Regions from separate parts of the Mesobacillus stamsii genome, predicted to be linked through region 1. Evidence: riboswitches for the same ligand, from Rfam matches in the RefSeq annotation. Region 1 holds a riboswitch; the other holds the start of a gene.
The links. A riboswitch is a leader RNA that binds a small molecule or an ion and turns the genes downstream of it on or off. The one in region 1 is predicted to bind S-adenosylmethionine.

Region 2: linked by a shared signal. The riboswitch ahead of metK (methionine adenosyltransferase) and the one ahead of J2S25_RS04035 (methionine ABC transporter ATP-binding protein) in region 1 are both predicted to bind S-adenosylmethionine.

What each region holds. Positions count from the first base shown of each region.
Region 1 covers NZ_JAUSUN010000004.1:32,998-37,701, forward strand. Annotated here, with positions in the region: gene gcvH (glycine cleavage system protein GcvH) at 1-23, shown strand, start outside; gene J2S25_RS04020 (toprim domain-containing protein) at 169-519, shown strand; gene J2S25_RS04025 (thioredoxin family protein) at 527-838, shown strand; SAM riboswitch class I at 1,026-1,129, shown strand; gene J2S25_RS04030 (O-acetylhomoserine aminocarboxypropyltransferase/cysteine synthase family protein) at 1,210-2,526, shown strand; SAM riboswitch class I at 2,640-2,754, shown strand; gene J2S25_RS04035 (methionine ABC transporter ATP-binding protein) at 2,913-3,938, shown strand; gene J2S25_RS04040 (methionine ABC transporter permease) at 3,931-4,599, shown strand; gene J2S25_RS04045 (MetQ/NlpA family ABC transporter substrate-binding protein) at 4,615-4,704, shown strand, end outside.
Region 2 covers NZ_JAUSUN010000005.1:191,167-195,870, forward strand. Annotated here, with positions in the region: gene asnB (asparagine synthase (glutamine-hydrolyzing)) at 1-703, opposite strand, end outside; gene metK (methionine adenosyltransferase) at 938-2,140, opposite strand; SAM riboswitch class I at 2,383-2,524, opposite strand; gene pckA (phosphoenolpyruvate carboxykinase (ATP)) at 2,723-4,312, shown strand; gene J2S25_RS06205 (DUF2584 domain-containing protein) at 4,552-4,704, opposite strand, start outside.

The sequences.
Region 1 (4,704 bases):
ACGAAGAAATGATCAAAGAATAATGTATTGCCGACGCCTTGAGCATTCAAGGCGTTTTTTTTCAAAAAATAAGGATCTGCTGCTTAGACCAAATCTTTGCAATCTCAAGTGGAAACAGTAACAATAGTTGTAAAGTAATTATTTTCTGGTGCATAGGTGGTTATGGCGATGGACAAAAATCTTAAGGTGATCATAGTAGAAGGTTCGTCAGATAAAAAGAAAGTACAGACCGTACTGAAAGAACCAGTGGAAATTATTTGCACGAATGGCACAATCGGTGTTTCAAAGCTTGATGAACTGATAGATTCGCTGGTTGATAAGGATGTTTATATCCTTGTAGATGCTGATGCTTCAGGTGAAAAGCTAAGGAAGCAATTCAAAAGAGAGTTTCCTGAGGCAAACCATTTATACATTGACAGGATGTACCGGGAAGTGGCGACTGCACCAGAAAAACATCTTGCAACTGTTTTAATTGGAGCAAATATTGATGTGCATGCAGAGTACTTAGAAAAAGGATGACTCAAAAATGGAAGATTGGAACAAAACGGAAATCGAAACTTTTCTTGCAGAAAAGCACACAGGGTACCTATACTTTTACACCCCAATATGCGGTACTTGTCAGTTGGCAAGCAAAATGCTGACGGTGATCGAACAGCTGCTACCTGAACTCCGATCCGGAAAAGCAGATTTGAACTTCCTTCCTGAAATGGCTGAACGATTTGAAATAGAAAGTGTACCATGTTTGATTTTAATAAAAAACGGAGAGGTACAGGAGAAAATCTATGCCTTTCAATCCGTTCCTTATTTATTTGAAAAATTAACAGAATTGCAAGGCTGATGGCAAGGGACAAAATCCGGCATTCCAATTATGAAAACCGCCAAATGACCGTGGTTCTTTGGAGATATTTCTCGGGAAATGAAGAATTTTGCCGAATTAGCAAATTCATTCTGAAAAATGAAAATAGATTGACCTACATTTTCGATCGTGGTATCATCACTTTAACGCAATGAAAACAAACTGAATATTCTTATCCAGAGAGGCGGAGGGACTGGCCCGAAGAAGCCCGGCAACCGGTTGGTAAAACACGGTGCTAATTCCTGCAGAGTAAATACTCTGAAAAGATAAGGAGAGTTGATAAATGGCCCTCTTCTTAAGAAGAGGGCTTTTTGTATCACCTTTCCGAAAATTTTATGATTGGAGAGATGAAGATGGCAAATGAGCAAAAAAATTACAGAATCGAAACGATTGGTGTACACGGAGGACAGTCTCCAGATCCGGTAACGGGAGCTAGAGCTGTGCCGATTTATGCTAGTAATGCATTCCAGTTTGAAAACACAGATCATGCAGCTGATTTATTCGCACTCAAGGAGCCAGGCTATATTTATTCGCGAATTCATAACCCTACCGTCACGGCACTGGAGGAAAAGGTCGCCTTGTTGGAGGGGGGAGTTGGAGCCCTTGCCTTGTCAAGTGGTATGTCTGCAATTACGTTGGCGATTTTAAATATCGCCCATGCAGGGGATGAAATTGTCGCTGCTTCTAACCTGTACGGAGGGACTTACAATCTATTTGCCGTAACATTGCCGAAATATGGAATTACCGTTCACTTTGTGGATTCCGATGATCCTGAAAATTTCAGGAAGGCCATTACCCCAAAAACAAAGGCGGTCTACGCAGAAACAATTGGAAATCCAAGTCTTAGGGTATTGGATATAGAAGCTGTCGCGGAGATTGCGCATGAAGCTGGTGTTCCGCTGATCATCGATAATACTTTTGCGACGCCCTATTTATGCCGGCCGATTGAATATGGAGCAGACATTGTCATTCACTCAGCTACCAAGTGGCTTTTAGGCAATGGTACAGTTATGGGCGGAATCATTGTCGACGGTGGGAAATTCGATTGGAAATCCCCTAAGTTTCCTGGTTTCAATGAACCCGACTCTAGCTACCATGATATTGTTTATAGTGAAGCCATAGGAGCCGCCGCATATATTGTGAAAGCAAGGGTCCAGCTGCTTCGTGATCTTGGTCCGGCCATCAGCCCGCAGAGTGCCTTCCAATTGAATCTTGGAATCGAAACATTGCATGTCCGGATGAAAGAGCATGTTGCGAATACGCGGAAGATAGTAGACTATCTTGAGTCACATCCAGCCGTTACTTGGGTCACCTACCCTGGCCATGACTCTCACCCTGATAAGCATCTGGCAGATCGATACCTTCCAAAAGGTGCTGGGTCAGTGGTGATATTTGGAATAGAAGGTGGCCGAGAAGCAGGTGCGAAACTGATCAACGCCTTGACATTATGGTCCCATGTTGCCAATGTCGGCGACGCGAAGAGCTTGGTTATCCATCCTGCAAGCACTACCCATCAGCAGCTCGATTCAGACGGACTCAAAGCTGCGGGTGTTCCGGAAGATTTAATTCGTCTTTCTGTTGGCATTGAAAATAGTGATGATATTATCGCTGACCTCGAGCAGGCTATTGAAAAGGCAACGGGAGTACTTGGGATACCTGCAAGAGTATAATATCAAAGGACCATGAGAAAAAGAATTTTGAAATAATTTTATTGACACCCATTTTTGTTCCGTGCTACAATCACATTCGTAACTAAAATAGCTAGTAAAAATTTAATAGCATACTCTTATCAAGAGAGGTGGAGGGAAGTGCCCGTTGAAGCCCGGCAACCATCAGTAAGCTTGCTTATCTGAAATGGTGCCAATTCACTCAAAGCTGATTGCTTTGGCAGATGAGAGAAAGGATACCGCCTACGACTATGCCTTTCTGCTTATTTGCAGAAAGGCTTTTTACATGAATTTTTTGGTTGCTGAATGGGAAAATAGATTGATAACCTTCCTATTATACTAGGGTATTTTTCAGGTGGATAGAACGGTTGCGAAAGAGGGGGAGTCAATTGATTACGATAAAAAAAGCTAGAAAGATTTATCCTTCAAAAAAAGGCGAAGTCAAGGCGGTAGATGATGTTAATCTTGAAGTAAAAGAAGGCGAAATCTTCGGGGTCATTGGATATAGCGGCGCAGGAAAAAGTACCCTAATTCGTATGTTAAATGGGCTTGAAATTCCAACATCAGGATCTGTCATTGTTGCAGGCAGGGAAGTTTCCAAGATTAAGGGTGCAGAATTAAGAAAAGCAAGACAGGAAATCAGCATGATATTCCAGCATTTCAATCTCCTTTGGTCGAGGACGGTTGCAGATAATATTGCATTCCCTCTCGAAATTGCAGGAGTGCCGAAAGCTGAAAGGGACAAAAGGGTAAAAGAATTGATCTCGCTTGTCGGTCTTGATGGCCGGGGAGATGCTTATCCTTCGCAGTTAAGTGGCGGGCAAAAGCAGAGGGTCGGGATCGCCAGGGCGTTGGCGAATAATCCAAAGGTTCTTCTAGGGGACGAAGCGACTTCCGCACTTGACCCACAGACAACCGACCAAATTCTGGATCTTCTTGTCGATATCAATAAGCGGCTGGGGCTTACCATCGTCCTGATCACCCATGAAATGCATGTCATCCGCAAAATTTGTCACCGAGTAGCAGTCATGGAGGGCGGCAGAATCGTTGAGACAGGACATGTCTTGGATGTGTTTAAGAATCCGCAGCAGCCAATTACGAAAAGGTTTGTCCAACAAGTAACGGAACCAGAGGAAACAAAGGAAACGGTAGACCATTTACTCGACCGGTATCCGCATGGACGGGTGATCCAGCTGACATTCGTAGGCGAAGGGGTCGAGCAGCCGCTAATTACCAATTTGATCCGTAAATTCGAGATAACGGTTACGATTGTACAAGGAAAAATTTCCCAGACACAAAACGGGTCATATGGAATTTTGTTCATCCATCTTGATGGAGAAGAAGAAGAATTGGACAATGCAATTACATTTATCGGCCAGCATGAAGTCGGAGTGGAGGTGATTTCAAATGGCTGAAACTTTGTTTCCAAATGTTAACTGGGACCGCATGTGGGGAGCGACAGTTGATACACTATACATGAGTGCCATTTCTGTGGTCGCTACCTTCCTAATAGGAGCCATCCTCGGACTGCTGCTCTTTTTAACTGCTACAGATAATATATGGGGAAACAAACTGATTCATGTGGTGCTGAGCGCTGTGGTGAATATTTTTCGATCGATTCCATTTATTATTTTGATCGTCCTGCTCATTCCTTTTACGAAAATCATCGTCGGATCAATGATTGGCAAAAATGCTGCATTGCCAGCGTTAATTATCGGATCCGCGCCATTTTATGCTAGGATGGTTGAAATTGGTTTGCGTGAGATTGATAAGGGAGTTATTGAAGCTGCAAGATCCATGGGAGCTAAAACGACAACGATCATCTGGAAGGTTCTTCTTCCAGAATCAATGCCGGCCTTGGTTTCAGGCATTACAGTGACAGCGATCGCGCTTGTAAGTTACACGGCGATGGCAGGAGTCATCGGTGCGGGCGGTCTTGGAAATCTCGCCTATTTGGAAGGATTTCAGCGAGGTCGCAGCGATGTCACACTGATGGCAACCATCATCATCTTAATCATCGTATTTTTAATCCAGATTATCGGTGATTCCATCACAAGGAAATTAGATAAAAGATAAAAGGAGAGAAAGAAAATGAAAAAATGGTTAGTAGCATTTTTAGTATTGATTTTGACAACAGGCCTTGCAGCATGTGGTTCATCTGCAGGAAAAACAGACAGCGGC
Region 2 (4,704 bases), on a different contig from region 1:
CCTCTGATTTATGGATAGGCGAGAAGCTCGCTTTCCAGTAACGCTTTATTTCCATCGGCGAACCAATTTTTTTTGTAAAATAATGCCCTGGTTCCAGCTTGTAAATGCCCTCAGACATGGTGTCCGGTTCGGGAACAAACTGGTATGTTAAAAAATGCTGCAGAGCCTTATAATCAATTACATCATTCTGCAAGCCAAGCAAAATGCTCTTCTTTTCAGAACCGAAGAATGTACGATTTTCATCTTCAAAATAAAAGAATGGTTTAATGCCGAAATGGTCCCGTGCCCCGTAAAGAACCATTTCTTGCTTATCCCAAATGACAAATGCGAACATTCCGCGCAGCTTGTCGACAGCCTGCTCCTTGACCTGGCTGTATAGAGCAATGATCACTTCTGTATCAGAGTGGGTTTCGAACGTCAGTCCTTCTTCGATCAACTCTTCACGAAGCTCTAGGTAGTTGTATATTTCTCCGTTGAAAATGATCCAATAACGTTCATTTTCATACGTCAATGGCTGATGGCCAGCCTCCAGGTCGATGATGCTCAAACGACGGAAGCCGAGCTGGATATGCTCATCGTAGAAATATCCATCATCATCTGGACCACGGTGGGTGATGATGTCATTCATATTCTTGAACAGCTGCTTATCTTCGCTGCTGTATTCCTGCGCTTTCTCATGTACACATCCGATAAAGCCACACATTATGTACTTCACCTTCTCCATTTCAGTAAAAAAATTTATTAATGTTTTTTGCTTTCAATCCAAACATACCATCTTATCCTATCATTAAACACAAAATTTTTGCAGTAAAATCCATGGGGAATTTAAGGGAATACTTTATTTTTCACCTTTTGCTCCATTCGCAAACCATCTAATCACTGATTTGACGTTTGATATGAAAAAGGAGTTACATAATTTCTATGTAACTCCTTTTTCTTATTTGCCGAGAGCTTGAGTACGGAGCGTTTCAGCTTTGTCTGTACGCTCCCATGGAAGGTCAACGTCCGAACGGCCAAAGTGTCCGTAAGCAGCTGTCTGTTTGTAAATTGGCTTGCGCAAGTCCAGCATTTTGATAATACCAGCAGGTCGAAGGTCGAAGTTGCTTTCCACAACGTCGATCAGTACGTCCTCACTCACTTTTCCTGTTCCAAACGTATCAATGGAGATGGATACCGGACGGGCAACGCCGATTGCGTATGCAAGCTGAACTTCGACTTTTTCGGCAAGACCAGCAGCAACGAGGTTCTTGGCAACATAACGCGCCGCGTATGCAGCTGAACGGTCCACTTTTGTAGGATCCTTCCCAGAGAATGCGCCTCCTCCGTGACGCGCATATCCACCGTAAGTATCTACGATGATCTTGCGGCCAGTAAGACCTGCATCACCTTGTGGTCCGCCGATTACGAAACGGCCAGTTGGGTTGATGAAGTATTTTGTGTTTTCATCAATCAATTCTGCCGGTACGACAGGCTTGATGACATGTTCCTTAAGGTTGCGCTGGATTTGCTCAAGCGAAACTTCAGGATGGTGCTGTGTTGAGATAACGATTGTATCGATACGGACTGGCTTGTCATTCTCGTCGTATTCAACTGTTACCTGAGTTTTTCCGTCTGGACGCAGGTAAGGAAGGATTTCTTCCTTGCGAACTTCCGTCAGACGTCGGGAAATTTTATGTGCCAAGGAAATTGGAAGTGGCATAAGCTCTTTCGTTTCGTTGCACGCAAAACCGAACATTAAACCTTGGTCTCCAGCACCAATTGCTTCGATTTCTGCGTCTGACATCTGACCTTCACGTGCTTCAAGCGCCTGGTCAACTCCCATCGCTATATCAGCTGACTGCTCGTCGATGGCAGTTAACACTGCGCAAGTTTCCGCGTCGAATCCGTACTTTGCGCGAGTATAGCCGATTTCCTTGATGGTTTCACGGACGATTTTTGGAATATCTACGTATGTAGAAGTGGTGATTTCGCCTGCAACTAGGACCAAGCCTGTCGTAACGGATGTTTCGGCTGCAACACGTGCGTTCGCATCTTTAGCCAGGATCGCATCCAAAATCGCATCAGAAATCTGGTCGCAAATTTTATCCGGATGGCCCTCTGTTACTGATTCAGAAGTAAACAAACGGCGTTTGTGTGACATCTGAGTTCCTCCCTCATGTATAAAAATAGACCCGAGGCTGTCCCAATACAAACCTCGTTTGATACGGTACTCATTCCCTACGTAGTATGAAATAAACGCTGAGTTTTTATTAGGAAAATTCATGGTGAACTTCTTTTTTAAAATTTAACCCAGCAGTAGTCCCATGCATTGGCCAGGAAAAAACAATATAAAAAACCTCTCCAAATATGAGGAAAGGTTTTTGCTAAATTCCGCGCCTTTCGCTCTTATCGTTCAAGGGCAAATCCCTTGCATCAGGTTAGCACCTTTGCCCGAAAAAGGGACAGCAAATTCAAAAGCTGTCATTCTCGTTTGCAGGTTGCTGGGTTTCATTGGGCCTGTCCCTCCACCAGCTCGGGATAAGAGAGTATCCGTTCAAGTCCAAATCATAACGAAGATATAATGGCCTGTCAATGGTTTTTTTTCAAAATACATTCTCAATTTCCTAACGTATGGACAAATGGAATTTTTCCGTATATTAGTATAGATTAATTCGTTAAATGTGCTATACTAATATCAAGAAATTACATAATCTGAATCTTTTAAAAAGGAAGGTATTCTCCGATGAACGTTGTAGGGATATCAAATGAACTTTCAGGATTAATTAATGGAAGCAATATACGGGTACAGCTTTCTGTCCCCCAGCTAGTTGAAAAGGTGCTAAACCGAAAAGAAGGAATCTTGACGTCAACAGGTGCGATAAGAGCGACGACTGGTAAATATACTGGCCGTTCCCCTAAAGATAAATTTATTGTCGAAGAAGAATCCGTAAAAGATAAAATCGACTGGGGGCCAGTCAACCAGCCGATCTCCAAGGAATCTTTTACGAAGCTATATAATAAGGTATTGAAGTACCTCCAAGATAAAGACGAAGTTTTCGTTTTCAACGGATTTGCTGGGGCAGATAAGAAGTACCGCCTACCCATTCAAGTCATCAATGAATATGCATGGCATAATCTTTTTGCCCATCAATTATTCATTCGGCCAACAGAAGCAGATCTTGCTGAGCATGAATCCGAGTTTACAATCCTTTCAGCCCCTACCTTCAAAGCCGACCCTGAAATAGATGGGACAAACTCTGAAACCTTCATCATCATTTCCTTCGAGCAGCGCGTCGTCTTGATCGGCGGGACTGAGTACGCCGGTGAAATGAAGAAATCGATCTTCTCGATAATGAATTATTTGCTTCCGGAAAACGGGATTTTGTCGATGCACTGCTCGGCGAATGTTGGACGCGAAGGCGATGTCGCCTTGTTCTTTGGACTATCCGGTACAGGCAAAACAACTTTATCTGCTGACAATAACCGCCGGTTGATTGGGGATGATGAACACGGCTGGTCTGCTAATGGTGTGTTCAACATCGAAGGCGGCTGCTATGCCAAATGCATCAATTTGTCCAAGGAAAGAGAACCGCAAATCTTTGAGGCAATCCGATTTGGCTCGGTTCTCGAGAACGTCGTAGTCGATGATGATACACGTGTGGCCAATTATGATGACGGCAGCCTGACCGAAAACACTCGGGCAGCCTATCCAATTCAAGCGATTGAAAATATCGTGGATCCAAGCATCGCTGGCCATCCAAACGCCATTGTATTCCTGACAGCCGACGCTTTCGGGGTACTGCCTCCAATTGCCAGGTTAACAAAGGAACAAGCAATGTATCACTTCCTGAGCGGATACACGTCCAAGCTCGCTGGTACAGAACGCGGCATTACATCACCGCAGGCAACATTCTCCACATGCTTTGGTTCTCCCTTCCTGCCGCTTGCAGCAACAAAGTACGCCGAAATGCTTGGTGAAAAAATTGCCGAGCACAACGCAAAGGTATTCCTCGTGAATACGGGATGGACTGGCGGAGAATATGGCATCGGAAGCCGCATGAAGTTGGCGTACACTAGAGCGATGGTCCAGGCTGCACTAGAAGGCGAACTGACGAACGTCGAAACCGCAAAAGACGAAATCTTTGGCCTTGAGATCCCACTGCATGTACCAGGTGTACCTGACGATGTCCTCCAGCCAGTTAAAGCGTGGACTGACAAGGAAGCCTACTATACAAAAGCAAACGAGCTCGCAGCCCAGTTCCGCGACAACTTTAAAAAGTTCACAAACATACCATCTGAAATCGAAGAAAAAGGCGGACCAACCGTTAAATAAGAATTTAAGTGAGGCCATCTCTGGTGAAGAGATGGCCTTTAGTTTTGATGGCTCGTTATTCATCAATGTTTGGTGACCTGAATTCCCGGTTTCTCTGGAAAAAAAGGGCACCAATCAGGCCCATCGGTGACCTGAATGCCCGATTTCTCTGAAAACAGGGCACCAATCTAGCCTATTGGTGACCAAAAATCCGGTTTCCTCGCAAAAAAAATAAAAACAGGGCACAAAATGTGCCCTGTTCAGTTCGTTGACTTCAAAGAAACTAATTGATACGTTAAGATTGTTTCATTTTCTGTCCACTCGAGTTTTGAGATGACGCCTGTTCCGGCCAGATCCCCTTCAATCGTCTTTCTTACTTCCAGTGGAATGTCGATTGGATAAAGCCTATAACC